DNA from 3 places in the Photobacterium sp. BZF1 genome. Region 3 is predicted to be linked to each of the others. Evidence: predicted binding sites of a transcription regulator. Region 3 holds the regulator's gene; each other region holds the start of a gene.

The links. Region 3 encodes MetJ, which represses methionine synthesis genes. Its sites were predicted from a motif close to TTAGACNTNTANANGTCTAA; they were not measured.
Region 1: the regulator MetJ is predicted to act here: its motif matches at 5,126-5,145, upstream of BIZ37_RS10970 (MetQ/NlpA family ABC transporter substrate-binding protein).
Region 2: the regulator MetJ is predicted to act here: its motif matches at 4,889-4,908, upstream of metN (methionine ABC transporter ATP-binding protein MetN).

Annotation. Positions count from the first base shown of each region.
Region 1 covers NZ_JACSOF010000040.1:9,190-19,788, forward strand. Annotated here, with positions in the region: gene BIZ37_RS10955 (putative 2-aminoethylphosphonate ABC transporter permease subunit) at 73-1,791, opposite strand; gene BIZ37_RS10960 (putative 2-aminoethylphosphonate ABC transporter ATP-binding protein) at 1,793-2,815, opposite strand; gene BIZ37_RS10965 (putative 2-aminoethylphosphonate ABC transporter substrate-binding protein) at 2,940-3,947, opposite strand; gene BIZ37_RS10970 (MetQ/NlpA family ABC transporter substrate-binding protein) at 4,290-5,093, opposite strand; gene BIZ37_RS10975 (ABC transporter ATP-binding protein/permease) at 5,238-7,049, opposite strand; gene BIZ37_RS10980 (MerR family transcriptional regulator) at 7,443-8,249, shown strand; gene BIZ37_RS10985 (SDR family oxidoreductase) at 8,376-9,053, opposite strand; gene BIZ37_RS10990 (hypothetical protein) at 9,240-9,707, shown strand; gene BIZ37_RS10995 (hypothetical protein) at 9,780-10,599, opposite strand, start outside.
Region 2 covers NZ_JACSOF010000035.1:1,245-11,843, reverse strand. Annotated here, with positions in the region: gene BIZ37_RS09890 (proline--tRNA ligase) at 1-562, opposite strand, end outside; gene tsaA (tRNA (N6-threonylcarbamoyladenosine(37)-N6)-methyltransferase TrmO) at 745-1,449, opposite strand; gene BIZ37_RS09880 (type B 50S ribosomal protein L31) at 1,587-1,850, shown strand; gene ykgO (type B 50S ribosomal protein L36) at 1,852-1,995, shown strand; gene BIZ37_RS09870 (MetQ/NlpA family lipoprotein) at 2,089-2,904, opposite strand; gene BIZ37_RS09865 (methionine ABC transporter permease) at 3,001-3,687, opposite strand; gene metN (methionine ABC transporter ATP-binding protein MetN) at 3,677-4,711, opposite strand; gene gmhB (D-glycero-beta-D-manno-heptose 1,7-bisphosphate 7-phosphatase) at 5,047-5,601, shown strand; gene BIZ37_RS09850 (ABC transporter permease subunit) at 5,803-6,828, shown strand; gene BIZ37_RS09845 (ABC transporter permease) at 6,831-7,874, shown strand; gene BIZ37_RS09840 (extracellular solute-binding protein) at 7,910-9,745, shown strand; gene BIZ37_RS09835 (ABC transporter ATP-binding protein) at 9,758-10,599, shown strand, end outside.
Region 3 covers NZ_JACSOF010000014.1:7,509-18,107, forward strand. Annotated here, with positions in the region: gene ppc (phosphoenolpyruvate carboxylase) at 1-1,305, shown strand, start outside; gene BIZ37_RS04600 (PadR family transcriptional regulator) at 1,720-2,283, shown strand; gene metF (methylenetetrahydrofolate reductase) at 2,343-3,233, opposite strand; gene BIZ37_RS04610 (bifunctional aspartate kinase/homoserine dehydrogenase II) at 3,564-5,981, opposite strand; gene BIZ37_RS04615 (O-succinylhomoserine (thiol)-lyase) at 5,982-7,148, opposite strand; gene metJ (met regulon transcriptional regulator MetJ) at 7,326-7,643, shown strand; gene BIZ37_RS04625 (malic enzyme-like NAD(P)-binding protein) at 7,739-8,989, opposite strand; gene rpmE (50S ribosomal protein L31) at 9,295-9,507, opposite strand; gene priA (primosomal protein N') at 9,743-10,599, shown strand, end outside.

The DNA.
Region 1 (10,599 bases), on a different contig from region 3:
ATAAAAGCAAAACCGCCCCTTTATGCAGGAGGCGGTTTACTTCTGATACTTCTTGGAGTCGTTAGCTTTATCCTAGCGGGTCTTCCATCGCTGGGTGTGCTTTATCAAGAAATGACTGACGATTAAGTGGAACACTTTAGCCAGTGCGGCTAATGCCATTATCATAATTGCCATCGCTGCAGCTGAAGCCATCGCCCCAGTATCAGCCATATTCATAACTGCAACACTAGCAACAATATTTTGGGTGGAATACAAGAACACAACTGCGGATGTCGTTGTCATAGCATTCACAAACATATAAATAAAGACATCGAGAATAGCTGGTATACACACTGGTACTGATACTTTCCAGAACGCTTTAAACTGACTTATTTTTAAAGAAGCGGCAACTGCTTCAATTTCCGCTGGCAGTTGCTTCAGTGCGGTTAAAGATGTCAGGTGACCCACGGTATAGAGATGAACAATGGTATTGACGACCAAGATAGTCATGGTGCCGTAGATCATATTCAGCGGGTTGTTAACGTCATTGAAGAAGAAGATATAACCCAAGCCTAGAACCAAACCCGGTACCGCCATCGGCAACATAGCAATAAGGTGGATCAAACTGCGAAGTCGCTGCATGCCACTAGCTTTTTCAACCGCATACGCAATAACGAACGTCAGGACAGTACCGATCCCTGCAGCTAGCAACGCCATTTTGATCGAGTTGTAGAACGGCATCCAACCATAAACCGTCAAATTTTCAAAATCATAATGGCGAAGGGTAATTGCTTTGTTATACGGCCAGAAGTTTACCAAAGAGCCGTAAATCGCCATCCCAATCACAGTCAGGATACAGATTGAAATCAATGTACACCAAACAAAAGCAGCGCCATCACGCAGCTTATTTGGTTCAGGCTGATAAGGCACAGCGCTGGTCGAAATCATTTGCTGCTGCTTGTTACGTACCCAACGGTCAATGGCAAACGCGACCAATGCTGGGATCAACAACACCGCACTGGTTACCGCCCCCATAGAGAAGTTCTGCATACCGACAACTTGCTTGTAGATATCCGTAGCCAGCACGTTGTACTGACCACCAATCACTTTGGCGACACCAAAATCACAGACCACCAAAGTAAAAATAACAATCAGTGCCGAAATCAGGCCGTACTTGGCATTAGAAAGCGTAACAACAAAAAATGTTTTCCAGGCTGGAATGCGCAACACCTTCGCCGCTTCATAGAGGCGGGCATCAGAGTTGGCCAACCCGGTCGAGATCAGGATCATTGCATGGGGAAAGCACCAAAACACCAAGCCCAATACGATACCAACCGGCCCATAAATGCTGCTCCCCAGTAACAGATCCTTGGCGACGCCTTGGTTACCAAACAAGTAAATCAGCGCAATACCCGGCAGCAAAGACGGCGTTAGGATCGGCAAATATCCCAGTGCTTTGAAGAGTGTCTTGCCCGGCATACAGGTACGGGTCAAGGCAAAGCTATAACCAAAGGCGAGGATACCAACAACAAGGGTTACCACTACGCCCATTGTCAGGGTGTTTGACAATGACTGGCTGAGGGCTGGCGTATTGAGGTATTGGATGTAGTTAGCAAGGCCAACAAACTCGCCACTGGTATTGTAAACGCTTTTCAGCAGCATACTCAGCAGCGGAAGGACCAGCCCGACAGTCATTAGGCCAATCACAGAACAGAGCAGTACCGCCATCACCCACTGATCACGGCTAAAGCTTTTCAATCCAAGCCGAGACGGCTTCTGTACTCGAGGTGGTGCCATTACCGTTGAGGTCATATTATGCTGCCTCCGCCATAAATAATTGGATCTTATCGCTTTCAAAGCCCACATGAACCCGGCTTCCGATGTGAAGTCCTAGCTGTGAATAGTGGTCGCTAGGGAGATCCACCAGCAAGGTCAGCTCTTCATCCACATAACACGTAGTGCGGACAATCGGTCCTAAGAACTCACAGGCAATAATATTGGCGTTGCTTTCTTGCTGGTGACAGAGGGTAATATTTTCCGGACGTAATGCCGCCGTTTGACCAATCGTAGGCAGTGTTACTGACTGCAAAATGTGATGGTGTTGTGGGATAAAGTTCATCGAGCCTACAAACCGAGCAACGAACTCAGAAGCTGGGTGATTATAAATCTCCTGCGGCGTGCCTACTTGTTCAATCACCCCATGATTCATCACCACGATGCGATCGGCCATCGACAGTGCTTCTTCCTGATCATGAGTGACCATGATGGTGGTAATACCCAACTCCGTTTGAATTCGGCGGATTTCACTTCGCAGATGGGTACGAACCTTGGCATCGAGTGCCGATAGTGGTTCATCGAGTAGCAACAGACCAGGTTGCAGTACCAAAGCTCGAGCCAACGCGACCCGCTGTTGCTGGCCGCCTGATAGCTGTGAAGGGTATTTATTACCAGAGTCGGGTAGATCAATTATTTTTAGCCACTTATGCAGTTGAGCTTGAACCTCTTGCCTAGAGAGCCCCTGCTCTTTCAATGCAAAGCTGATGTTGTCAGCAACAGTGAGATTAGGGAATAAAGCATAGGATTGGAAAACAATGCCGAAATCACGTTGCTCCGGAGGCAAGAAAGTAATGTCTTTATCCGCTTGAACAATTTTACCGCTCGTTGGCAGTTCGAGACCTGCAATCGCTCGCAGCAACGTCGTTTTGCCACAGCCCGATGGGCCTAAGAAACAGACGAACTCACCTTGTTCAATGGTGAGGGAAATATCATTCAATGCAGTAAATTGATCGAACTTTTTAACGACATTACCAATACTTAAGTAGCTCTGAGCAGACATGGGGAAATAACCTAAAACAAAATAAGGAATGCCAATGGGTACAAAACCTACGGGCTATTCAAATGCAGTAATAAAAAAGAGAAAAGCCAGAGGGCCTAAGCCCCCCAGCCATCACCAAAGGTGATTATTTTTCAGTTTTACCGTCGTAACGTTTTGCCCACTCGGCAAGGATGTTGTCTCGGTTTGCCGCTGTCCAAGCAAAGTCATTCTCAATCATCAGCGCTTCTGGATTGTCAGGGAAGTGCTTAACTGGCTTGGCAACACCAGGAATAGCCACTACGGCATAGCCCTTGTTGTATAGCTCATTCGCTTCAAGTGTCGCTGCGAAATCAAGAATTTGCTTGGCACCTTCTGCGTTTTTCGCACCTTTGATTTTCGCTGCGGCTTCCATATCCCAACCTAGACCTTCTTCAGGGAAGATAAGCTCGATAGGTGCGCCTTGGCTCTTAAGGTTCGCACCGCGGAAGGCAAAAGAAACACCCATGGTCGTTTCACCGGTTGCAGCTAGCTGACAAGGCGCAGAACCAGAGTGTGTGTAACGGTCGATGTTTTGGTGCAACTCATCCATATATGCCCAGCCTTTGTCTTCACCGAACATTTGCAGCCAAGCTGATACATCAAGGAACCCCGTACCCGATGAGTTCGGGTTAGGCATCACAACGTGACCTTTGTATTCTGGCTTCGTCAGATCTTGCCATGTTTTTGGCATTTCAAGGCCGTGCTTCTCAGCTTCAACGGTGTTGAAACAGATGCCCGCAATCCAAGCGTTCATGCCGATCCAGTGCGGCACTTCATTAGTGTCACGGAAAGCAGGGGAAAGAGAAGCCAAGTTTTCTGGTGCATAAGGTTCCAGCATTTTTTCGTTATCCAGCACCATCAGGCTGGTTGCAGCAAGTCCCCAAACCACATCTGCTTGTGGGTTGTCTTTTTCTGCCAGTAGCTTAGCCGTTACAACACCTGTTGAATCACGTACCCAGTTAATTTTTGTGTCTGGGTATTGAGCATTGAATGCACGCTCGTAATCACGCAGCATGTCAGATTCAAATGCGGTATAAACCGTTACTTCAGATTTCGCCATTACCGCGCTAGATGCAAGAGCAGCAAGAATACCAACGGCAGCTTTCTTCAACATGTGTTTGTTCCTTTGGTTAGGTGTCATCAATGACAAAAGGGAGTATTTCAAAAGTTGCGATTACGGTAAGTGGACTTTATTAACCTGAAATGAAAGGGAATAAACTAATTCTTAATTTAGAATTAAGTACAACTTATGGAAAAGACCAAAAACTGAAATGCACCTATTTATCAATGGTATAGACCATAAAAAACAGCTAAAACCTACTACTATAAAAATCAAGATAACCGATATTTTTCACTTAATAATTGGGCACAAGCTCTAAAAAATAAAAAACCGGAGCCCCAAAAGGCTCCGGTTTCTATCCTGTGCTCAAAAGCAACTCAGCAAAATGAAATATCGCTAACTCGCCGGCTCAATCGTCCCGTTAAAGGTTTCCTGCATGAAATCCTTCACCGGTTGGGATTGGAAAATGCCTACGATTTTCTGATAAGTGCTATTCGCTTTATCTTCCTCACGTGCAGCAATAACCATTACCGCTAGAGGAGCATCTTTGGCCTCGAGGAACAAACCTTGCTCTTTAGGGTTTAGGCCTGCAGACATAACGTAGTTCATAGTAATAGCTGCGGCATCAACATCATCAAGGCTTCTTGGCAATTGGGCTGCCTCGACCTCAATAAACTTCAGACTTTTCGGGTTTTCAGCAATATCATGCAGCGTCGCGTTAAAGCCGACATCCGGTTTCAAGGTAATTAGCCCAGCATCTTCCAGTAGTAATAAACCACGTCCGCCATTGGTTGGATCGTTGGGAATGGCAACCTGAGCATTGTCGGGTAAATCCGCCAACGAGCTGTATTTGTTGGAGTAAATACCCATCCGCATCAGGATAGACTCACCAATCGAAACCAAATCACTGTTATGGCCATTGTTGAAATTCTGCAAGAACGGCAGGTGCTGGTAGCTATTTAATTGGATACTTCCGTCAGCCAAGGCAGCATTTGGGGTGATGTAATCAGAAAACTCTACCACTTCGATATCCAAGCCTTGCTTCTTTGCCTCCACGGCCACCGCTTCAACCACTTGTGCATGAGGGCCAGCTGTCGCACCAATTTTTATGACTGACGACTCCTCCTGGCCACAAGCGGTAAGGCCTACTAATGCAACAGCCGCAATTATCCAACGTTTCAGCTTGGTATGTGTTCTCATTATTCTTCCTTGAAAAAGTGTTTCTAACGCATTTAGACTTCTATACGTCCATAATATAGAGACCTATCAATAAATCAAACACTTGATCGGCACTTGGTATAGAGCTTAATTGAATTTATTATTCCTTATGGGAATACGAGGTAGCTAAGCTCTCATATGCTTGAACTGTAGTTCGACCAAACGCTGGTACAAGTCACTACTTTGCATCAAGGATGAATGATCACCAATATCCACCAGCCGCCCCTGATCGAAGACGGCAATTTGGTCAGCATGCTGAATCGTTGAAAGGCGGTGGGCAATAATCAGGGTTGTTCTTCCCCGCATCAATTCCTCAAGAGCCAGTTGTACGTGGTATTCGCTTTCGCTATCCAGTGCACTGGTTGCTTCGTCCAGCAATAAGATCTTCGGATCTTTCAATATCGCCCTGGCAATGGCAATTCGCTGGCGTTGACCACCAGAGAGCCTAACCCCGCGCTCACCAAGAAAGCTATTGTAGCCATCCGGCAAGTTTTGAATAAACTCATGGGCATGGGCTTTCTTCGCCGCCTCAATCACCTGTTCATCGGTCGCTTCTGGATTGCCATAACGGATATTGTGGAACACATCATGGCTGAACAAGGCTGGTTGCTGGGGTACCAGCGCCATTTGCTGGCGTAATTCACCCGGATCAAACTGACGGATATCGACACCGCCCAATGTCACCTTGCCAAGTTGCGGATCGTAGAAGCGCTGCAACAACTCGAATAGGGTTGTCTTGCCCGCGCCGGATGGCCCGACTAACGCTAATACCTTGCCTTCTTCGGCTGTGAGCTGTAAATGCTTGATTGCAGCCTGATCCGGCCTGGATGGGTAGCTGAAGGTCACATCATCAAACACCACTTCAGCCGCAAGTGAATGAGTTGAAGCCATATTTTGACTAGGTGCTACAATGTGGCTATCGACATGAAGTAATTCTACCAACCTCTCTGTCGCACCTGCTGCTCGTTGCAACTCTCCCATCACCTCGGAAATCGTTGCCAGAGAAGAAGCCACCATGATGGCATAGAAGACAAACGCGCCCAGATCGCCCGCGCTCATGACCCCATTAATGACATCGCTACCGCCAACCCAAAGCATCCCCGCTATCGCACTGAACACAATAACAATAACACCAGAAATCAAGATTGCCCGCTGCTTGACCCTTTGCCGACCGATATCAAAAGCTTTCTCAACCTCATCGGCAAATGACGCCCTTTCCTGCTGTTCGTGACTATAACTCTGCACCGTCTTTATGTGCTCGATGGCTTCACCTGCGTAGCTGCCCACATCGGCCATTGAATCCTGACTTTTACGTGATAAAGCCCTGACACGGCGACCGTAGATAAGGATAGGGACAAGTACAAACGGCACCGAAGCCAATACAATCAGCGTTAGTTTTATGTTGGTGGCAAATAACATGATAATCGCACCAACACACATCAATGCACTGCGCATCGCCATCGAAAACGACGAGCCAATAATACTCTGCAGCAAGGTGGTATCGGTGGTAAGGCGTGACATGATCTCGCCACTACCATTGGTTTCGAAGTAACTCGGATGCAAGGTGATCACATGGTTAAACACCGCTAGCCGAATATCGGCGCTGACCCGCTCCCCAACCGAGGAAACCAGATAAAAGCGAAAAAAGGTCCCAATGGAGATAAGTACAGTCACGACTAGAATAAACTGAATGGCATTGGCCAACTCACTGGTCGACTGCTGGGAAAAGCCCTCGTCAATCAAGATACGAACCCCATGCCCTACAGACAAGGTGAGCGAGGCGGTAAAGACCAGCGCCACCAGCGCTGCCAATACCCTGCCACGGTATGGCTGCACAAACTTCACTAACTCCAGCAAGATACTTAAGCTCTTGCGTTTCACTTGGGGCTGAAACGCTTGATTCAAATTAGGATTGTCCGTAGTCGATTGCGATTCCATCATTACCTTGTCTTATTGGGTTCCCTGTACCCTTGAGCATACCACCAAGTAACAATGATAACGGCATATAAACGACCCGACGCTATGAATTATTCTATTCGTAAGCTTTCAAATGTATATAAGAAATGGATCTGACTCGGCTATCTTGCAGTCTGGAATAGCCCCACAGTCAATTATTTTTTATCGGAGGTCCAACATTCATACTTCGTTAAACAATGAAACATATCTCTACTTTTAAACGCCTGGTCTGTAAGGTAGGTTAATTTACAGCTGATGAATATGGATATTTTTCTATTTAATATGTGAGAGATGGATTTGACACTTTATCTTCGCATTATCTATTAACTGCAATAGTTGATGCCAAGCAACTTTCATATAAATGGATTAATCATCATGAAGTTATATCGAATTGGTCAAATTAGTAAGTTATATGATATTAGTGTCGATACGCTTAGGCATTATGAAAAGATCGGAATACTTCAACCTGAAGTGATCAAAGATAACGGCTACCGCTATTATTCTAACCGACAAGTTTGGCAGCTAAACGTTATCCGTGACTTACGCTTTCTTGGAATAGGATTAAATGATATTGCGGATTACCTCATCGAACGAAGTATAGATAAAAGTATTGCATTCATTGATCTCCAGCTTGAAACTATATTTAAAAAGGAGCAAGAGCTCGAACGAGTAAGAAGTGAGATCCTGGCACGAAAAACAGCATTGAAAGCCGCAACCTCTCACTCCAGCGACATGCATATTACCGAGCAATATATTGCTGAGAGAAAGGCATGGCTGCGAACCAAGAAAGTCCACTCATTTTGGGATATTGACCGTGTCCACCGCGAAATTGAAAGCGAAGTCAATTGCAAACAAAATAGTACAGTGAATTTAGGTCTCTATGGTGCCCGAATTTGCCACAAAGACTTTCTTGCTGGCAATTACAGTACCTATAACGACTGCTTCATCTTAAATGAGCAAGGGGATCACACGCTACCTGCAGGTGAATATGCTTGCCTGTCTTTCTGGGGCCATAATGATATGGGAAAAATCCAATATCATTACGATAGAATCAAGCAATACCTGCGGACTCATAACCTAACCATGACAGGGCCAGCAATAGAGATTTATCTGATAGATATACATGAAACAGATAACCCTGAAGAGTTTTTAACTGAGCTACAGGTTCCTTTTGCAAAATAGAATAATAATAAGTCATTTACCTATAAATGCCTGCAGTTAACCCTGCAGGCTTATTACAAATAATATAAAACCCTCTTAAGCCTTTTTATTCGTGATAGCAGAGTGTTTTATGTCATTCCCGCTATTTTATTCAATTTCGACCGGTGGCCTGAACACCATCTCATGCATCACAACGTCCTGCGGCAGTTCAAGCAGCATGGCAATCGTCTCGGCAACACTTTTTGGATGCATATACTGCGGGCGGTCAACTTCCCTAAAATTGGTATCGGCACCACCAGGGAACAAGGAGGTTACCTTAATGCCATGCGGTTGTGCCTCTTTCATCAAAATAGCACTGAACCCTGCCAACCCTTGTTTCATGGCGGTGTAGACGCTCATGGTTTCATTCGAGCGCTTGGCAACCGTGCTTAGTACATTGATGATTTGACCACTCTTGGCAGGCTTCATCACTTTCAAGGCTTCACGACTTAACACAGCAGGAGCACGCAGGTTCACCGCATACTGGTAGTCAAACTCTTCCAGAGTAAACTCGTCGATACCGCATTTGCGTGAGTTCATACCGGCGTTGTTTATCAATACATCTAGTCCATCAAGTTGTTGAACCGCTTCTTCAAATAGCTCCAGAGCTTGATATGCTTCACTCAGATCAGCTTTGATCGTCAAGCAGCCAGTTTGCTCACTCAGATCGTCCAACTTAGCCTGATTGCGCCCCGTAGCAACAACACTGTGTCCTTTTCCGGTTAACGTTTTTACCAGCTCATACCCTATTCCACTGGTCGCGCCAGTCACTAAAATACGTTTCATCCTTTTCCTTAAGCCTGTTTTCATGAGGAGATTGTGCAAGTCTGCCATAAAAAGTCTTAAAAAGAATCAAATCTCATCAGCATTGAACAGAGCTATTTTCTGCAATATCAATAACTTGATAAGAAAAATATCGTTCTTGATACGTATTATGATATTGTTGGTACATAGATCATTGGGAGATATGCAATGGCCCGTATTACTAAAGAGAAGTGGCAGGAGAACCTCGCCAAATACAATGCGATAATTTTACACATCTTTCTCAACGAAGGATGGGACCATGTCACGTATGACAGGTTAAGCAAAGAAACCGGGCTTCGCAAAAGCACCTTGCAGGGCTACTACCCTTCCAACCAGGACTTTGCTATCGCCATGGATGGAAAAGTACTTCCGATCATCATGGACCACCTTTCGTTCGAGTCTAAAGAGGTTTTGATTGAATCCTGGTCGGCATCGCTCGAGTCCAAGGAATTCAGGATGATAATGAAAATGTTCATGATGCATGCCTCCAAGCATGAAGACAAAGGGCAAGGCGCACTCGGTGCGAAAGGGCTACAAAATATCATTCAACATAAATTGCCCAAGGAAGACGGCTTAGCCTTGCTCCAGCACCTTTTCGGCTTAACCATGACAGGGTTGCTAGGTTTGAACAAATAGTGCAGGTTTCCCCTATTCTCAAAAGGGCTCGTATCCTTGTGATATCGAGCCCCCTCTATTGTGGTTAAGTGATTACTTAAACTTCACTTCATAGCTTGTGACCGTCAACTGGCTACCGTTATGGTTCTTGATCCTTGTGATAAAGTTGGCGCCCTTCACTGGGTTAATTGACGCATCAAGATAGGCACTGATAGTCCAATCACCATAAATAGCTTGCGCAGCCTCTAGGGAGTCAAAAGTTTCTCCACCTTGGATATGGTATTTACCGCCATACAAATCGAGTCGTACTTTATCAGCTTTTCGGCCTTCACCATTTTGTAGGTAAATATTCATGTATAGGTTCAAACCGTCTAACACGTTCCCATCACTGAACGTCACATCAATCGACGCTATTGAACTGAATGTTTGGCCTTCGTTGTACCACTCATAGATGTTCCCGGTTTCGCGAAAGACTTCTAATGTCGCGCTACCATCATCATTCAAAATAACGTCTGCACCTGTTACTTGTGTTGGGTCAATAACATGGTCCGGTGCTGGGATCTCTATCGGCTCACCCTCTTCAAAATTTGGAGGAGTGATAATCAAGTCGCCGTTTTCGTTGAAATCCAACACATAGTCATAAATGTAATTTGACTTAAAATCACCTAACTGAGGAATCTCTACTGACAAACCACTGTAAGTGTACGTATCAACCGTCATGACACTTTCTTTATTGATATACACTGTGTAAAAACCGCTATTGGAGCTCTTCTCAAGGTTAACTCCATCAATTTCGGCCTGCACAATGTCATCAGAGTCTTTTAGCTTAACCATCGACCACTGCGTGTTGACCATATTAATCAGCATCTTTGATTCATCTTCAGAGATCTCGGTATAGCCATCGACGGTATAA
Region 2 (10,599 bases), on a different contig from region 3:
TACGGTCGAATGCCTTACAGTATGCTTCGTGCATCGCATCGTAAGATTTCTGTAGGCCTTCTTTGTCAATGTCAAAGCTGTATGCATCCATCATGCTGAATTCACGTGCACGCATTACACCGAAGCGTGGACGGCGTTCATCACGGAATTTAGTCTGGATTTGGTACAGGTTCAGCGGCAGCTGTTTGTAAGAGCTCACTTCGTTACGCACAAGGCTAGTGATCACTTCTTCAGCTGTCGGGCTAAGTACAAACGGACGCTCATGACGGTCAGTAAAGCGAAGTAGCTCAGCACCCATCTTTTCAGATCGGCCTGTCTCTTCCCATAGTTCGAACGGCTGAACCACGGGCATCAAAGTCTCAACAGCACCTGCATTGTTGATTTCTTCGCGAACAATGTTCTCGACCTTACGTAAAACACGCAGACCTGTAGGCAGCCAGGTGTAAAGACCTGAAGCCAGCTTACGGATCATACCTGCACGAAGCATTAGCTGGTGGCTAACAACTTCTGCGTCATTTGGAGTCTCCTTCAGAGTTGAAAGAAGATAGTTACTGGTACGCATTGATGGTATCCGTTTGTTTAGATGAAAATTAGAAATGTGGGGGACAGGCCCCAGCCACCTATATAGGCGGTAACCGCATATACTACCAGCCAATTGGCCGTTAGCCAAAGGGATTGGATAGCCACAGCGGGGAAAATGCCCCTAAATCGATAGCCTTGGGTTATTTGCCTCGTCTTTGTCGATTATTTGGTTATCGGTTTATCCAGTGCCGTCACGGTCACCACATCGTTGGCAACCGTGAACTTAACATTGTAGTCGAACAGGTGGACGGCATATTCCTTATTGTCTTCTTTGCCTTTCTTGTAGGCCGGGCGAGGGTCCTGCGCGAGAACTTCTGTAATGACCATACGCTGGCGGGCCAGTTGTTTTCCTTTGAACTGGCTTTCTGCTTTTTCGCTAAAGACCACCGGCAAGGTTATCGGCTCGCCATCGGCAAACCCGCCATGGGCATGGGGCAGGCTATCGGAGTAGGGGATGTAGGGCTTGATATCCACGATTGGGGTGCCGTCGACCAAATCAACGCCGCCCAGTTCAATGATGACATTGCTGCTTTGCTGTCGAACTCCAATTAATTCAACCGCAGACATCCCGATACCGTTGGGGCGGAAGGTTGCCCGGCTGGCAAACACCCCAATGCGTTCATTACCACCAAGGCGTGGTGGGCGAACGGTTGGCCGCCAGCCTGCTTCCAAATTTTGATCAAACAAAAACAGAAGCCACAAATGGCTGAACTGTTCTAACCCGCGAACAGCCTCAAGGGCATTGGCCTCACCTTGAAGGACGATTTCAGAGCGTGCACTGGGAACCAACCCCGGCTGGCGTGGGACGGCAAATTTTTCTTTGTAGGGGGAGCGGACAATGCCGATAGGTTCAATTTGGTAGTGCATTTTGCTTCGCTGACTGGTGGCCTAGTTCATTTGACGCAGAAAATACCATAAAAAAGCAATTAGCGCTTGTTGAGAATGGTTATCAAGTGGTATGTTATAACATATCTTGTGTGTTGTTGTGATTTGAGGAAAACAAAATGAAAGCTGGTATTCATCCTGAGTATCGCCCTGTGGTGTTCCACGACACCAGTGTTGATAAGTATTTTGTAGTTGGCTCTACGCTGAAAACCGATAAAACCATCACTTGGGAAGATGGCAAGGAGTACCCTTACTTCACGTTGGATGTTTCTTCGGAGTCCCATCCGTTTTATACCGGTAAGCAACGAGTGATCAGTTCGGAAGGCCGTATGGCTAACTTTAACCGCCGCTTTGGCCAGTTTGGCGGTAAGAAAGGAAAATAAGATGCAGGTATTGAGTTCGTTGAAAAGTGCCAAAAACCGCCAGCGTGATTGCCAAGTTGTGAGACGCCGTGGCCGAATTTATGTTATCTGTAAGTCGAACCCACGCCTAAAAGCCGTGCAGGGTAGGGTTAAAAAGAAAAAATAAATGATAAGAATGGCTAGGTATAAAGTACGAAAGCCCCTCAATTGAGGGGCTTTCGTGTTTCTAGATGGGATAAACAGTTATAGGGGAGGTAACTTACCAACCCTTAACTACGCCACCTTGGAAGATTTCTTTTGCTGCTTCGTAAACCACGTCAGACTGGTATGCCTTGATGAAAGTCTGGACGTTTTCTGCATCAACATTGTCTTCACGGGCAACAATCAGGTTCACATATGGAGACTCTTTGTCTTCAACAAATACACCGTCACGCTCAGGTGTTAGGTTGATGCTGCTGGCGTAGGTGGTGTTGATGATAGCAAGCTGAACATCGTCTAGCGAGCGAGGAAGTTGGGCAGCTTCGAGCTCGACAATTCTTAGGTTTTGAGGATTTTCAACAATATCCAGTACTGTTGCTGTCAGGCCAGCACCTTCTTTCAGCTTAAGCAGGCCTTGTTGCTCAAGTAGAAGTAGTGAACGACCAAGGTTGGTTGGATCGTTTGGTACTGCAATCTGGTCACCGTCTTTTAGCTCATCGATAGATTCGATTTTGCTTGAGTAGGCCGCAATCGGGTAAACAAAGGTGTTACCGGCAACAGCAAACTTGTAGCCACGGTCGGTAATCTGCTGGTCAAGGTATGGCTTGTGCTGGAAGGCATTGGCATCGATAGAGCCTTCTTCCAGAGCTGCATTTGGTGACACGTAATCGGTAAAGGCAATCAGCTCGACATCCAGACCGTATTTTTCCTTGGCTTCTTTTGCTGCAATCTCTGCGACTTGCTCTTCAGCGCCAGCCATAACCCCAATTTTAACCTTGCTGTTATCAACCACTGCTTCTTTCTCACCACAACCGGTCAGTACCAATGCTGATGCCAGGCCGGCGACGGCGAATAGGTTCTTCAAATTAAAAGCCATGTTACTTCTCCTTAAAACTGGGGTTTTCCGTAATACTAGATGGAATATGTTTATTCTGTTGTTTGTTATCGATGTTGTGTGTTTTCGTGCCGCTTGTTACCTGTGGTCGAAGCGTTTGACCAAGTGGTCGCCGGCTGACTGGATAAGCTGAACCAGGATAACCAGCATCACGACGGTAATGAGCATCACGGTACCGTCAAAACGCTGGTAGCCGTAGCGGATACCGACATCACCGAGGCCACCGCCACCGACAGTACCGGCCATTGCCGAGTAGCTTACCAAGGTCACAAGCGTAATCGTTACTGCATTGATGATGCCCGGTAGCGCTTCAGGCAGCAGTACCTTGCTAATGATCTGGCGTGGGGTCGCACCCATTGCCTGTGCCGCTTCTACCAAGCCGGTAGGGACTTCCAATAGTGCACCTTCAACCAGACGGGCGATAAAAGGAATAGCCCCGACGGTCAATGGCACGATAGCTGCTGCCGTACCGATTGAACTGCCCACTACGAAACGGGTGAACGGGATAATTGCGACCAGCAGGATAATAAATGGGATCGAGCGGCCAATATTGGTCACGATACCCAGCGCTTTGTTGAGTGCTGGATTGGCCAGCAGACCATTTGCCTTGGTCAGGTGCAGGGCAACACCGACCGGGATACCGATCAAAAAGCCGATAAGGCCAGAAGCAAAGACCATGATCAGGGTTTGGCCTAGGGCGTCAATCAATAGATCAACCAAACGTTCGTTCTGGGTCCACCAGGTGGTGATTGAATCAAGCAACATAGCCCAATACCTCTACATTTACTTTGTGATCGCGAAGGAAGTTAATGGCTTGTTCTGCCGCTTGTTCGGTTCCGAAGAACTCGGCCAGCATCAGACCGAACTTGACGCCACCGGCGTAATCCATGTCTGAGCTCAGGATACTGATATCAATATTGAACTCGCGAGCCACCTGGGAAATCAGTGGGGCATCGACTGACGCACCGGTAAACTCAAGGCGGATCAGCGGGTAGCTGTTGTCGACGCGGGTTTCAACCATCCGGGCACGGTAGTCTTCCGGAATGGAGAGATCCAGGGTCGAGCGGATAAACTCGCGTGCCAACTCCGTTTTCGGGTGGGCGAAGATGTCGCCGACCGGACCTTTCTCGACCAGCTCGCCACCACCGATGATCGCGACTTCGGAGCAGATGCTTTTTACCACGTCCATTTCGTGGGTGATCAGCAAAATGGTCAGGTTAAGCTTGCGGTTGATTTCTTTAAGCAGTGTCAGGATCGACTGGGTTGTCGCAGGGTCTAGGGCGCTGGTAGCTTCGTCACACAGCAGCACTTTAGGATCAGAAGCAAGCGCACGGGCAATCGCCACACGTTGCTTTTGTCCGCCACTCAAGTTCGACGGATAAGACTCGCTCTTGTCAGCCAAGCCAACCAACTCTAGCAGTTCATCGACCTTGGCTTTGATAGCGGCTTTGCTGCTTCCGGCCAGCTCGAGTGGCAGGGCAACGTTGTCGAAAACAGTACGGGATGACAGCAGATTGAAGTGCTGGAAGATCATGCCGATTTTACGGCGGGCCTGGGTCAGCTGCTGGTTTGATAGCTGGGTCAGGTCGGTACCATCGACAATGACATGGCCGCTGGTTGGGCGTTCAAGCAGGTTGACGCAACGGATCAGGGTACTCTTACCGGCACCGGAAGAACCAATTACCCCGAAAATAGTGCCTTGCTCAATGGTCAGGTTGATGTCACGCAGTGCGTGGATCTCCTTGGCCCCCTGATAGAAGACTTTATTGACTCTGTTTATTTCTATCATCGCTTTTCCCAAATCCTATACCGTGTTGATGACGGGCACGCCCATCAATGGCTGCGACCGGTATATTGTTATGTTGTGTATTGCATTTGCATTATTTTATTGATGCTTGAAGCCTGTCTGCCAATTGCATCTATGGCTTTGATGCTATGGGCTAACATAAATGAAGTCAATAGATATTTTTACGTCTGGACGTCTAAATGGCTTTATAGCCATAATGCCAGTGTGAGTATTATAGGTTGTTCTTCTTTATAGGGTTGAGAGAAACAGGTGAATCCCGTTGCCAGCCGTGCCATAATTTGGGGCATAACGAATACAGCGAGACAGAGGGCTGACGCTTGGCCAAACCAGCAGTTTTTATTGACCGTGATGGCGTGATTAATATCGATCACGGTTATGTCCACACTACCGATGATTTCGAATATGTCGAGGGTGTGTTTGAAGCCTGTAAGAAACTTAAGGCGATGGGGTACATGTTGGTGTTGGTTACTAACCAGTCCGGCATTGCCCGTGGCATGTACACCGAGGATGAGTTCCTGACCCTGACCGAATGGATGGACTGGAATTTTGTCGACAACGGTGTCGAGTTCGACGGTATCTACTACTGCCCACACCACCCAACGGAAGGTAAGGGTGATTACCTGCAGGATTGCAAGTGCCGCAAGCCAAAACCTGGCATGTTTATCTCTGCCCGTGATTTCCTCAAGATCGATATGGCTGGCTCGGTAATGATCGGCGACAAAGCCGATGATATTAAAGCTGCTGCGGCGGCTGAGGTAGGAACCAAAATTCTGGTCCGAACCGGCAAGCCTGTAACTGATGAGGGCGAACAATTGGCAGACGTTGTGCTTGATAGTGTGGTTGATGTACCAGCTTGGTTGGCTGCACGGTAATCCAGCGCCCAACATTGCTTTGTTATCCAGGCCGCATTCGCGGCCTTTGTTTTATCTTTTTCCTGCTAAATCTCTTCCTCTACGCCATTGTTATTATAAAGTTAAATTAACCAGTCGTTTTTCGACGCTGTTTTATCGCCATTGGTAAATGGTGGTATCGAGGTTATATACTTTGCCTGTTTAACATGGAGTAGTTAACACGTGCTGTCGTATTTCTTGCGTCGTTTGGCTTTGGTTATCCCGACGTTTCTGGGGATCACCATCCTTATCTTTGCCATTACCCGCCTAGTCCCGGGAGGGCCGGTTGAACGGATGCTGGCCAATATGCAGGCCCAGGGAGACGGGGCTGCGGCCATGACATCAGCAGGGGGTAACTCGGCGTTATCCGAAGATCAAATCGCCGAGTTGAATGCGTTTTATGGTTTGGACAAACCCGTCATAGAAGCCTACACCGACTGGATCGGGAAATTAATGGTGTTGGATTTCGGTGAGTCTACCCGTTATTACGAACCTGTGTCCGATATGATTGCCGAGCGGTTGCCGGTCTCGCTGTTCTACGGCGGCATGACATTTTTTATCAGCTATTTTATTTCTATTCCCCTTGGCTACTACAAGGCCCTCAAACATGGCTCGGTGTTTGATTCCGGTTCATCGATATTAATTTTTATTGGTTATGCCTTGCCCGGTTATGTTGTCGGGGTCCTACTTATTACGTTGTTCAGTTATCACCTTGAGTGGTTCCCGATGGGGGGATTTGTCGGTGATGACTTCGATGATTACGAGACTTTTTTGGAGCGGGCCAAGGATGTGATGTGGCATGCCGTGCTACCGCTGATCTGTTACCTCATTGGTGACTTTGCCACCCTGACAATGACGATGAAAAATAACCTGATGGAAAACCTTTCATCGGATTACATCCGTACCGCAATCGCGAAGGGGTTACCGTTCAAGAAGGCCGTTCGTAAGCATGCCCTGCGCAATAGCCTGATCCCGATTGCCAGTCACTTTGGCAACTCCCTGCTTTTTTTCATGACAGGTTCATTCTTGATTGAGGTGATTTTCAATATTGATGGTATTGGTTTGCTTGGCTATGAATCGATTATTGAGCGTGATTACCCGGTGGTGATGGGGATTGTCGCCATCAATGCAGCCATGTTGCTGGTGGGCAATATTATCTCGGATATTTGTGTTGCCTTGGTCGATCCTCGAGTGAAGTTTGGAGCCTGATCATGTTGAAGTTAAACCCGCTAACACTAAAAAAGATCAAGCGCTTCAAAGAAATCAAACGTGGATATTGGTCTTTCCTATTGCTGTCGTGCCTGTTGGTCATGTCACTGTTTGCTGAGTTACTGATCAACAGCAAAGCCTTGGTGGTGAAATATAACGGTGAATACAACTTTCCTGTTTTATCGGATGTTCGTTTGGCGACGGATTTTGGCCAGGCCGCTGCCGGTGAAGCGGATTACCGGCAATTGCAAAAAGCGTTCACTGAACAAGGCGGTGACAATTTCGTCATTATGCCGTTGGTACCGTGGAATCCTTATGAGCAGGACTTCTCGGGTGATTTTCCACCGACAGCCCCAAGTGTTACCGACAAGCACTATTTAGGCACGGATGTAATAGGCCGCGATATCCTTGCTCGTCTTGCTTATGGCTTTCGCACAGCGATGGGGTTTGCGTTGATCACTATGGTTATCTCCTATGCGATAGGAACGGCTGTCGGCTGTGCCATGGGCTTTTTCGGTGGCAAGTTTGATTTGTTTGTCCAACGCTTAATAGAGATATGGTCAATGGTGCCTTTCCTCTATGTGATCATGATTCTGGTGTCGATCACCCAGCCGACCTTCGCCTTGTTTGTTGCGATTAATGTGTTGTTTGGCTGGATGGGGATGACTTGGTACATGAGGACCATGACCTACAAAGAGTCGGCCCGGGAATATGTGATGGCGGCGAAAGCGCTAGGCGCTTCGACCATGCGGATCGTTTTTAATCACATTCTGCCAAATACCATGGTAATGATTGTGACGCTGGCACCATTTACCATCGCGGCAAACATTACCGCCCTTACCGCATTGGACTACCTTGGCCTAGGCCTTATGCCACCCACACCGAGTTGGGGGGAGTTACTCCAGCAAGGCAAATCGAACCTGGACTCGCCTTGGATAGTCACGTCGGTTGTCAGTGCGATTGTCTTGGTGTTGGTCATGGTGACCTTTATCGGTGAGGCGATACGGGCCGCCTTCGATCCGAAGAAATTTACCCGTTATGTTTAATCTTGGCTTGCAGTTGTCGGAATAAGGATATTGATATGAAAAACATGCTCAACATTTCAGCTGTTGCGTTACTTACTGCACTCGGTAGTTACGTGCAGGCTGCTGAGTTACCTGCTGGTTTGGCGTGGGAGTCAAACATGGAAGAGCCTTTGTTTGCTTCTTCAAAAGCCAAGTTTGGTGGCACTTTACGTACCCATATGGCGAGCTTCCCACAGACGCTACGCAGTGTCGGTCCGGATTCAAACTCTGGGCTGCGCCATTACTTTATGGATGGGGTACCGAAATTGGCTGCTCGCCACCCGAACACCGGGAAGTGGATCCCACAGCTTGCCAGCGAGTGGGCATTTGGTGATGACAACCAAACCGTTTACTTCAAGCTGGATCCCAAAGCCCGCTGGTCTGACGGCGAAAAGGTGACCGCCGATGATTACTTGTTCATGTTGAAGTACTACCGCTCTAAAGATATCGTTTCGCCGTGGTATAACGACTTTTTCACCAACAAAATCCAGGATGTCATTAAGTTTGATGATTTCACTATTGCCGTTAAGTCCGCAGTGAAACTGACGGATGATGAGTTGATGCTGCAGATAAACCTGCCAAGCAACGGCCTTCAACCTCGCCCTGAGCACTTCTTTAAGCCCAAAAAAGACGAGAACAATGACGGTATCGATGATGACTTCGTCCGCCGCTACAACTTCAAAAGTGAGCCGACGACCGGGCCTTATTACATGGATAAGGTCAAAAAAGGCAAGAGCGTGACCTTCAAGCATGTCGGAGAAGACTGGTGGGGATACAGCAACCGTTACTACCAAAACCGCTACAATGTGGAAAAAGTCCGCTTCACCGTGATCCGTGATAGCGACATTGCTCGCAAGCACTTTGAAAAAGGCAATCTCGATACGTTCGGCCTGGTACTGCCAAGCCTGTGGCATGAAAAAGCCAATACCAAACCGTACCAGGATGGTTATATCCATAAGTTTTGGGGGTTCAACCAGGTTGTACAGGGAGCGGGTGGATTGTGGATGAATACAGCCCAACCACTGCTGGATGACCGTAATGTGCGTGCGGGTGTGACATACGCGACGGATTTTGATGGCATGATTGCCAATGTGCTGCGAGGTGATTATTCGCGTAAGCCGCACGGTATGGGCTTCGGCCATGGCGGTTATGACCGTAGTGACAATAAACCACCTGCGTTCGATCCTAAACTGGCGGCAGAGTATTTTGACAAGGCTGGTTTTGACAAAATTGGGCCGGACGGCATCCGGGTCAACGCGAGTGGTAAGCGTTTGAGTTTTGCGATTACCTATAGCTTCCAGCCCCATACCCCTCGAATTGCTTATCTCAAAGAGCAGGCAAAGCAAGCAGGCTTGGAATTCACCTTGAACCTGATCGATGGCTCTTCTGCTTTTAAATATGTGCTAGAGAAGAAACACGACTTGGCTTTCCTCAATATGAGTGGTGGGGAGATCCCAGCTTACTGGGAATACCTACATTCTGTGAATGCCAAGCCGCAAACCAACAACCATACCAACTACCGCTCTCCAGAGATGGATGAGTTGATTGATAGCTATAGCAAAGAATTCGATCTGGAAAAGAAGCAGGCCATTTCCCATCAAATCCAGAAAATCGTTACGGATGAATACCTGATTGTCCCTGGATATATGGTGCCATACACCCGTGAAGGGTACTGGCGTTGGATGAAGTATCCTACCCCTGCCATGACAAAAAACACCGAAGTCATGTTCTCTGTGGTTGACCTGGCCACCTTCTGGATTGATGAAGATGAAAAAAAAGCCACGCAATCAGCCATGAAAAAAGGCAAAACGTTCGAGCCGATCACAGTGATCGATGATGCCTATAAGCTGTAAGGTCAGTAGCGTATGCAAGATGATGTGATTTTAAGTGTGCGTGATTTGGAAACGGAGTTCACCACGGATGATGGGGTCGTCAAAATTCTCCATGGCGTCAATTTTGATGTCCGTATGGGCAGGACGTTGGGGATTGTTGGCGAGTCAGGCTGTGGCAAAAGTGTCACCGCAATGTCGATCATGGGCCTGCTGCCGAAACCCTACGGAAAAGTCGTGAGCGGTAAAATTCTATATCGCGGCACAGACTTGGTAACCTTGCCCCCCCAAGAAATGTATGCCATGCGGGGTAACCGTATCGCGATGATTTTCCAAGATCCGATGACCGCGCTCAATCCCGTGCATTCGATAGGTAGCCAGTTAAACGAAGTGCTCGAACTACACCGGCCAGAATTAAGTCGTGGGGAGAGAAGCCAGTACTCTCTTGAAATGCTCAAGAAGGTCAAAATTCCGATGCCGGAAAAAAGGCTAAAGGAGTATCCACATAATTTATCAGGCGGTATGCGCCAGCGTGTCATGATCGCCATGGCGCTGGCATGTAAACCTGACATACTTATTTGTGATGAGCCAACAACGGCGCTGGATGTAACGGTGCAGGCTTCGATACTGGAGTTGATCTATGAGCTTCAACTGGATACCGGGATGTCTGTGATCTTCATTACTCATGATCTCGGGGTTGTGGCAGAGATCTGTGATGATGTTGCCGTAATGTATGGGGGTAAAGTGGTGGAGTTTGCCGATATCTTTGAGTTGTTCGATAACCCACAGCACCCTTATACCGAGCGACTGATGGGGTTAATGCCGAGTTTGGATAGCGAACCCAAACAGCCCATAGAGATTAAACCCATAGATATTAC
Region 3 (10,599 bases):
GAACCTTCTGACGAAGTCAAAGAAGTGATCGATACCTGCAAGGCGATTGCCGACCAGCCGCGCGAAGCCTTGGGTGCCTATGTTATTTCAATGGCCCGTACCGCTTCTGATGTACTGGCCGTTCACTTGTTGCTACAAGAAGCTGGCTGCAAATTCCGTATGGATGTGTGCCCGCTGTTCGAAACCCTGGAAGACCTCAACAATGCCGAGAGCGTCATCAAGCAGTTGATGAACATCGACTGGTACCGTGGCTACATCCAGAATCACCAGATGGTCATGATCGGCTACTCTGACTCCGCCAAAGATGCCGGTGTCATGGCGGCGGGCTGGGCCCAGTACCACGCCATGGAGTCATTGGTTGAAGTGTGTGAAGAGGCCGGCGTCGAGCTGACCCTGTTCCACGGCCGTGGTGGCTCAATTGGCCGGGGCGGTGCACCAGCACATGCTGCCCTATTGTCCCAACCGCCACGCAGCCTGAAAGGCGGCCTACGTGTGACAGAACAAGGCGAGATGATCCGCTTTAAGCTGGGCCTACCAGAAGTCGCGGTAAACAGCCTGAGCCTGTATGCCAGTGCCATTCTGGAAGCCAACCTGATGCCGCCACCGCAGCCAAAGGAAGAATGGCGCGAGCTGATGGATGTGTTGTCTGAAGTGTCCTGCGACGCTTACCGTGACGTGGTACGCGGTAATGAAGAGTTTGTCCCTTACTTCCGTGCAGCAACCCCTGAGCTAGAACTGGGCAAACTGCCGCTGGGCTCACGTCCGGCCAAACGTAACCCGAAAGGTGGCGTAGAGAGCCTGCGTGCGATCCCATGGATTTTCGCCTGGAGCCAGAACCGCCTGATCCTACCTGCCTGGTTGGGCGCCGGCGAAGCGATCCAATTCTCGATTGACAAGGGCCATGCTGCCCAGCTTGAGGAAATGTGTCGCGAGTGGCCATTCTTCTCAACCCGCCTAGGTATGCTGGAGATGGTATTTACCAAGACCAATATCGGTATCGCAGAATATTACGACCAGCGCCTGACTGATAAGTCGCTGTGGCCGATGGGCCAGAAGTTGCGTGATCAGCTGCAAAAAGACATCAAAGCAGTTCTGAACGTAGAAAACAGCGCTCACCTAATGGAGCAAAACCCTTGGGGTGCCGAATCAATCCGCCTGCGTAATATCTACGTCGAGCCATTGAACATGCTTCAAGCCGAGTTGCTTTACCGTACCCGCCGACAGGAAACCCCGTCGCCGATGATGGAAGAAGCCTTGATGGTTACCATTGCCGGTATTGCCACCGGTATGCGTAACACCGGCTAACAAATACGTAAAATAACCACAAAGGGCTAGCGTTTACCTGCTAGCCCTTTCTTTTTTCCGCAAAATTCCCCTCTTGCCTCACTTTTGAGACAGCCCCGCCAACCCTCGGTTAACTAAACTAAATCACATGCAGTGAAATCATTTGATGAAAAACCATTTGCATCAAAGAATGAATAGGAAATAACAGGCAATATATAGACCAGCATCACAAGACGGGCAATTGGTTGCACCAGTTTTCGTCGATATCGCGCTCCGATGTCGAAAAATAGTCCATTGATGTGTATGCTACGTGATCTCGATCAGGCACTGCAACAGCACGATTATAAAAACGCCAATGAGCGATGGGTACGTTGCGGCCGTCTCAGGCCATGCCGGTTGAGTTATTTTTTTGTAGTATTTTAACGGATAGAAGAGATGTCACTACCACACGTTATTTTAACTGTGTTGAGTAACCGCGATGCCACCGGTTACGATATCACCAAAGAGTTCTCCCATAGCATCGGTTATTTCTGGAAAGCCAGCCACCAGCAAGTATATCGCGAGCTGAACAAGATGGCCGGCAACAACCAGGTAACCTGTAAACTTGAACCGCAAGAGGGTAAACCGGATCGCAAGGTATACTCTATTACCGATCTGGGCCGTCAGGCGCTGTTTGAGTGGTTCCAGGAGCCTGCACGCAACCCAACCATCCGCGATGAGTTTTCTGCCAAGCTGGTAGTTTGCGGTGTGCACAACTCCGAGCCAATGCAGCAGCAGCTGGAAGGCCTGATTGAAGAGTCACACACGCTGATCAACCACTACAACGAAATGGAAAAAATCCATTTTGCTGACCACAAGAGCCTAGATCGCCAATCCCGTCTTGACCGTCTAACCCTTCGCCGCGCGATCCACAACCGCCAGGCTTGGATTGACTGGGCAGAGGAAGTATTGGCCGAGCTCAAGGATATGGATTCGGCAGGTAGCCCAGTTGCCCTGTAAGCCGTAACCAAAGAACATAAAAAAAGCCGCTTAAAGCGGCTTTTCTTTTATCTGTGTGATTATGCTTTGGCACGAACCCCTAGCGTGTGGCAGATAGCATAGGTCAGCTCGGCACGGTTTAGGGTATAGAAGTGGAAGTCCTTCACCCCTTCCCGGCTCAGCACCCTTACCATGTCGATGGCATTACTGGCACCCACCATCTGGCGGCTCAGCAAATCATCGTCCAGTCCTTCATACTGCTTTTCAAGCCAGCCTGGAATTTTAACATTGTTGGCATTGGCAAATCGTTTGGCCTGCTTCATGTTGGAGACAGGCAGGATCCCCGGCACGATTTCCACATCAATACCCGCCGCCACACAGCGGTCACGGAAGCGTAGGTAGCTTTCCACATCAAAGAAAAACTGGGTGATAGCACGGCTGGCACCGGCATCGACCTTGCGCTTGAGGTTGATGAGATCAGCCTGCGCACTCTTGGCCTCCGGGTGGACTTCAGGATAGGCCGCAACCGAGATGTCGAAATCAGCTTCCGAGCGCAGCAGTTCAACCAAGTCCGCCGCATACATATCTGGTTTGACACCTTGCTCAGGGAGGTCGCCACGCAGGGCAACGATATCACGGATGCCGTTGTTCCAGTAATCACGGGCAATGCTTCGCAATTCGTCACGGGTCGCATCGATGCAGGTCAAGTGTGGCGCAGCCACCAAACCGGTTTGATCCTTGATGTCCTTGATGATCGAGTGGGTACGGTCACGCTCACCCGAATTGGCACCGTAGGTCACTGAGACAAATTTAGGCTGCAGCGTTTTCAGGCGGTGAATGGAATTCCACAGCGTCTGCTCCATCTGCTCACTGCTTGGTGGAAAGAACTCAAAAGACACATTGATGTTACCGTCAATGTCTGCAATGTTCTGGTTCAGTGAATCCAAGTGGCTTGCGTATGAATACCCCATAATCCATTCCTTACTCTTGTTGGCGCTCGGCCGCTCCCTAAACTGATGACATCTGAAATAACCGTTTAGACGTCTATATGTCTACAGAATGTCTTGTAACCAATTTAATGTCAACATGATGATCATGAATATTTTTCAACTTCAAATTGCATGATCTTCAACATTGGCAGGCCATAAAAAAGCCCGCTGATAGCGGGCTTTATGGTATTTCGGTATTTTTTTGGCAACTTGAACTGGGTGGTTTTGCATAACTAGTGAATTACACCAATTACCAGCATCACCATTAGCCAATTTCACTTGCATTCATCGCCCGTAGTCCTCGGCAAAGGCTTACAGCATTGCCGCTAGACGGTTAATATCTGAGAGCAGCGCACCAGCCGTCACATCACGGCCTGCACCCGGCCCGCGGATCACCAATGGGTTGTCACGGTACCAGCGACTCTCGATGGCAAAGATGTTGTCACAAGGGAGTAAATTGGCCAGGGCATGCTCACGAGACAACGCCTCGATACCAACAACGGCCTTGCCATGGCGATCCAAGCGGGCTACATAGCGCAGTACCTTCTCTTCTTTCTGCGCTTTTCGCAGGCGCTCATGCAATAACTCATCAAGCTCGACAGATTGCTCGAAGAAATCATCGACCCCAAGTGATGCCAATGCGTCTGGTACCAGTGTTTCCACCTTGACCTGCTCAGGCTCCAATGACAAGCCTGACTCACGGGCTAGGATCACCAGCTTGCGCATCACATCACTGCCATCCAGATCATGGCGCGGATCCGGCTCGGTCAACCCCTGTTGCCAGGCCAGCTCAACCAGCTGGGAGAATGGCACTGAGCCATCATATTGCTGGAACAGCCAAGACAGGGTGCCGGAGAAGATCCCCGACAAAGCGATGATTTCATCCCCGCTTTCACGTAAGTCACGTACCGTGTGGTTAACAGGCAAGCCTGCCCCCACCGTTGCATTGTAGAGCCAGAAGCGGCTGCTCTTGGCAAAGGCATCAATCACCTGGTGATAAGCTTCTCCCGAAGCCGAACCCGCCACCTTATTAGCAGAGATCAGGTGCAAACCAGACTCCGCCACTTGTGGGTAACGCGCTGCCAACTCACTGCTGGCCGTCACATCAAGCACGATGACATCGTCATAGGTATTGTGTGCCAGCACCGACAACCATTGATCACCGCTATATTCTACTGACTCATCGTCAAAGGCATGTTGGGCACGGCTAACATCAATACCGTCAAAATCAATCCAATGACGGCGGCTATCGACGACACCAATCAGGGTAAAGCTCATACCGTGGCGCTTTTCCAATGTGGCTTTCTCGGTTTCGAATAGCTCCAGCCACCGGCTACCGATATTGCCCTTGCCACAAAGCACCAGACCAATCCGCTTCTGGGCTTGGAACAAGTTCTGGTGAATCCCCTGGATCAAGCTATCGGTATCGGCCTTTCGCAATACCGCGACCAAACTCAACCCCGATTCAGACTCAGCTATAAACTCTAGCGCCTGCCCCTTAAGTTGCTGGTAGAAGCCATAGCAATGCACCGCATTATTCACCACGCCGGCCCCTACCGCAGCGACCAGAGAGAAACCCTCGCGCAAACGCAGTTCGGCGGCAATGCCGCTATCCTGAAGCTGGGCCAGAACGCTGTTAACGACCTCGGCAGTATAGGCCAGTTGCACCCGGCCTTTATCAGGCTCAAAGCTGCTGGCAAGCGGCTGTAGTTGGGTCCGCTGCAGGAAGCGCTCGATATCTGTAGCAATAGGGGCAAAATCATGGGCGCGGGTCACCGATAGTTCGATCAGGCACACCTCATCAAGTGACGTGATGATCTTGGCCCCGCGTCCTGACGCAAGTACCCGTTCCACCCGGGTCGAGCCTTGCTCCGGTTGGTGGCTGCAACGCAATGTCAGGTCAATCGCACTTTGTGCAACGGGCTGTAAGGTACGGCTATGCAAAACAGGCGCAGCCAAGCGGGCCAGTTCACTGGCCTCATCCAAGCGTAGCAAAGGCAGTAGGCAAGCATCTGCAACCTTACGCGGGTCAGCACTGTAAACCCCAGCCACATCACTCCAGATTGTCACCCTATCAACATCAGCCAGGGCGCCAATCACGGTTGCCGAATAATCCGAACCGTTACGGCCGAGTAGTACAGTCTCGCCCGCGCCATTTTGTGCCATGAAGCCGGTGATCACGACACGCTGTTGACTGTACTGAGCGAGCTGCTCCTTGAGCAGCGGCCAAGATAGCGCACGGTCAACTTCCGGCTGTGCGGCCCGCTCGGCCCGAAGGAACCGGCGAGAATCAAGGTTGGCTGCAGGTAGTTGTTGTTTAGTTAGCAAAGCGGCCAACAAACGGGCTGACCACTGCTCACCGTGACCAAGCACCTTGGCTTGTTCAGCCTCTGACTGTGGCTTTTCGGCCATACCCGACAGAACACCTAACTCAAGGTGCAACTGGGTCAACAGTTCATCCGCTACCTCACCGTCAAGCAGCGACTCAATCAGCCCCTGCTGAAAACTACGCAGAGACTGCAAAGCCTCATGGGCCTGACGGCCATCCTTGTCCAGTAGTTCAAGCCATTCGATCAGGCAGTTAGTGGTTTTACCTGCCGCCGATACAACGACCAAATCATTTTCGCTGGAATACTCACGCAAGATCTCGGCCACCCTTAGGTAGCACTCTGGATCAGCTAAGCTGCTGCCGCCAAACTTGTGCAATTGACGCGTAACAGGATGACTCATTTACGCTACCTCCGCCGCTTTGTTGAAAGCCTGCTCCAGATCGGCAATCAAATCTTCCGGATCCTCAAGGCCAACCGATAGCCTCAGCAGGGACGGTTTCAGTCCAGCCTCGGCTTGGGCTTCATCCGACATAGCACGGTGGGTCATACTTGCCGGGTGACAAATCAAGCTTTCCGTGCCACCGAGTGATTCCGCCAATGAGAAACAGTTTAGCGTTTTAACAAATACTTCAAGCTGCGCCATACTACCGGCAATCTCAAAGCTCAGCATTGCACCGAAGCCCTTTTGCTGCTTGAGTGCTATCGCATGGCCAGGGTGCTCTGGTTGGCTTGGATGGTAAATATTCCCTACCAACGGTTGCTGCTGTAGGTAAGCCAGGATCTGACGGCTGTTTTCTTCATGCATTCTCATCCTTGGTGCCAAGGTACGCAGGCCACGCAAGGTCATATAAGCATCAAACGGCGCACCGGTGGCACCAATACAATTTGCCCACCAGGCGATCTCCTCGGCATGCTCCGCCTGCTTGGAAATCAATACCCCACCGACGACATCTGAATGACCATTGATGTATTTCGTCGTGGAATGGACAACAAAATCGGCACCAAGGGCAATCGGCTGCTGGAGGATCGGAGACAGGAAAGTATTATCAACCGCCACCAGCGCACCCACTTGCTTGGCCGCCGCACAAATCTCGGTAACATCGACAATACGTAGCAATGGGTTTGACGGGGTTTCGACCCAAATCAGCTTAGGCTTTAGGGCCAGTGCTTCGGCGACAGCTTCTGGATCCGTCTGATCAATGAAACGTACTTTGAAATCACCCTTGGCCGCACGGGTATTAAACAGGCGGTAAGTGCCGCCGTAGCAGTCATGAGGGGCAATAATCAAGTCGTCCGGGCCAATTAACGCTGAAGCCAATAGGTTGATTGCCGCAGTCCCGCAGTTGGTCACCACAGCACCCGCTCCCCCTTCCAGCTCTGCCAACGCATCAGCCAGTGTGTTACGGGTCGGGTTACCTGAGCGGGAATAATCAAATTCTGGTACCTCACCTAATTGCGGAAAGCTGTAGGTCGAGGTTAAATAGAGAGGGGGTACCACAGCGTTGTACTGGGTATCAGATTCGATGCCGGTGCGAACAGCGACGGTAGCTAGCTTCTTGTCACTCATGTTTACTTTCCTTGTCAGGGTGGCCCTGGCGAATAACTTTTATGCAACAACATAACGATAAACACCGAAGACGTCAACACTTCTAGACGTCTATATGTCTTTGCTTATGGCGGTAAATCCCGCTAAAATTCAGGCATACTATATTTCATCACTTTTATATCGCTGAGAAGGTAAAAAATGGCAGAGTGGAATGGCGAATACATTAGCCCTTACGCGGAACACGGTAAGAAAAACGAACAAGTAAAAAAAATTACAGTTTCGATTCCATTGAAGGTTCTAAAAATCCTGACCGATGAGCGTACCCGCCGTCAGGTCAACAACTTACGCCATGCTACCAACAGTGAGTTGCTGTGCGAAGCCTTCCTGCACGCCTACACTGGCCAACCGCTTCCAACCGATGATGACATCCGTAAAGACCGCCCAGACGATCTTCCAGCAGAAGCGAAAGCGCTGATGGAAGAGATGGGGATCACCTACGAAGACATCAACGAATAATCGCCGGCGACTGGGTCACCATGATGTCAGCGTAATATGACAATAAAAAAACCAGCCTTGTGGCTGGTTTTTCTTTGCTTGGCTTAATACGAAACTTATTTTGCTTCCATGTAACCAATCGGCATCTCAATTTGGGCAACGCCAGAATCTACAGCAGCCTGGGCAACGGCCTTAGCAACGCGTGGAAGCAGGCGTGGGTCCATTGGCTTAGGAATGATGTATTCCGGGCCAAATTCAAGCTTGTCTGCACCAGCGGCAGCAACCACTTCGGCCGGTACCGGCTCTTTGGCCAGCGCACGGATAGCATCAACCGCCGCCAGTTTCATTTCATCATTGATTTCACTCGCACGCACATCGAGGGCACCACGGAAAATGAATGGGAAACAGATAACATTGTTGACCTGGTTCGGGTAATCCGAGCGGCCGGTACCCATAATCAAATCATCACGTACCGCATGGGCTAGCTCTGGCTTGATTTCAGGATCAGGGTTAGAACACGCAAAGACCACAGGCTTGTCAGCCATCAGTTTCAGCGCTTCAGGTGCAAGCAGATCAGGGCCAGAGACACCAACAAAGATATCCGCACCTTCAATCACATCTTCCAGGGTACGTTTGTCGGTGTTATTGGCAAACAGCTGCTTGTACTCGTTGATATCGTCACGGCGGGTATGGATCACACCCTTACGGTCCAACATGTAAATCTTCTCGCGCTGGGCACCACACTTGATAAGCAGTTCCATACAAGCCACAGCCGCTGCACCCGCGCCCAAGCAGACAATCACCGCTTCGTTGATGTTCTTGCCCTGAAGCTCCAGGGCATTGAGCATACCCGCAGCCGTCACAATCGCCGTACCGTGCTGGTCATCATGGAATACTGGAACGTGGCAGCGCTCAATCAGGCGTTTTTCGATTTCGAAACAGTCAGGGGCTTTGATATCTTCGAGGTTAATACCACCGAACGTATCAGCAATATTGGCAACCGTATCGACAAACTCGTCAATAGTACGGTGCTTCACTTCGATATCAATAGAGTCCAGGCCAGCAAAACGTTTGAACAGCAGCGCCTTACCTTCCATTACCGGCTTAGAAGCCAGCGGGCCAAGGTTACCCAAGCCAAGGATAGCTGTACCGTTGGTAATCACGGCAACCATGTTGCCCTTACCGGTGTACTTGTAGACATTTTCTGAGTTCTGAGCGATTTCACGTACTGGCTCAGCCACACCTGGGCTGTAAGCAAGGGCGAGATCTTCTACGGTATTAGCTGGCTTGGTGAGCTCGACAGCAATTTTTCCCGGTACTGGGTATGCGTGGTAATGAAGGGCCTGTTGGCGAAAATCTTCAGACATAGTGTTCGAAATCCTGGCTGGAGGTGACTTTATTTTGGAATTTGGACATAGATCATATTCTATGGCAGCACAAAATCCTAGCACCGAACATCTGGTCGATCCAATGATTCCCGGACCGAATGTTCAACATCAATGGGGAATATTGCGGTTCAAGTATTCACTTTAAGAGGGAATCGCCAATTTACCTGAAATAGGGATACAGATAGGGAATGGAGCAAACGAAATGATGGAATAAAAGAAGGGTTCGGACAGGGATAAAAAAAGGGATGCTTGCGCATCCCTTTTTTCGAAATTCATCTGGCAAATTACTTGCTAGAAAGCGCACCGAAACGCTTGTTGAATTTGTCGATACGACCACCAGAGCTAACCTGACGCTGCTTACCAGTGTAGAATGGGTGACACTTGTCGCATACATCAAGGTTGATGTCTTTACCCATAGTAGAGTTAAATACGAAAGTGTTGCCGCAAGAACAACGAGCGTTTACTGCAGTGTACTCTGGGTGAATACCTTGTTTCATGGGATAACCTCAAAAGTAAGGCCGTGTCGCTCTCCCGATCCTAAGCCGGGCACCACACGTCGTTAATATCAAAAACGTAACGGCAAGACCGCCAATACGTCAAATTCAGGCGGCGTATAGTAATCAATCATTCTGCCCAGATCAACCAATATGCGCCTTTTTTCGCCGCTTTGCCGCCCGAGGCTGGGCAAGGTACACTTCTCTATCTTAGTACATGCGGATTTAGCGGTTAGATATGACGCCCAACATCGCCCGAGTGGCCCTTCCTGTCCCCCTGGACAAGCAATTTGATTACTTGGTCAAAGCTGACCAGCAGCCAGTGATCGGTGGCAGAGTCAAAGTACCTTTTGGGCGACAGCAACTGGTTGGGATAGTCATGGCTCTGACCGATAGCTCCGACTTTCCCCTCAACCAGCTCAAACCTATCCACCAAGTATTGGATGCTGTACCTTTGTGGGGGCCAAGCCTATTCAAGTTGCTAACCTGGGCAAGCCAATATTATCAATACCCCCTGGGTGACAGCCTTGCCAATGCGATGCCTGCCCTATTGCGAAAAGGGCGGGAGGCTGCGCCTTCTGCACTGAAAATGTGGCAACTGACCGAAGCAGGCCACAATCAGCCTTTGACCGCCCTCAAGCGAGCTCCGCGTCAGGTTCAGGTGCTGACCATGCTACGCCAGGGGACGCTGAGCCATGAGGCCTTGTTGGCCGAAGAAGTCAGCAGCGCAACACTGAAAACACTGGCAGACAAAGGCTGGATTGAAACACTTGAACAAGCGCCGACTAACCGCAGTTGGAAGGCTGGGTTTGCCATAAATGAAGAAAAGCCCCGCCTGAATGAAGAGCAGGCGCTGGCAATTGCCAGTGTCAACGCCAACCCTGAATTTGGCTGCTACCTGCTCGAAGGGGTGACAGGCTCAGGCAAAACCGAAGTTTACCTCAACCTATTGGAGCCTGTTTTAGCTGCCGGTAAGCAAGCGTTGATCCTGGTACCGGAAATTGGCCTCACGCCACAAACCATCAACCGCTTCCGCCGCCGCTTCAATGTCCCGTTGGAGACAATCCACTCCGGGCTTAATGACACCGAACGGTT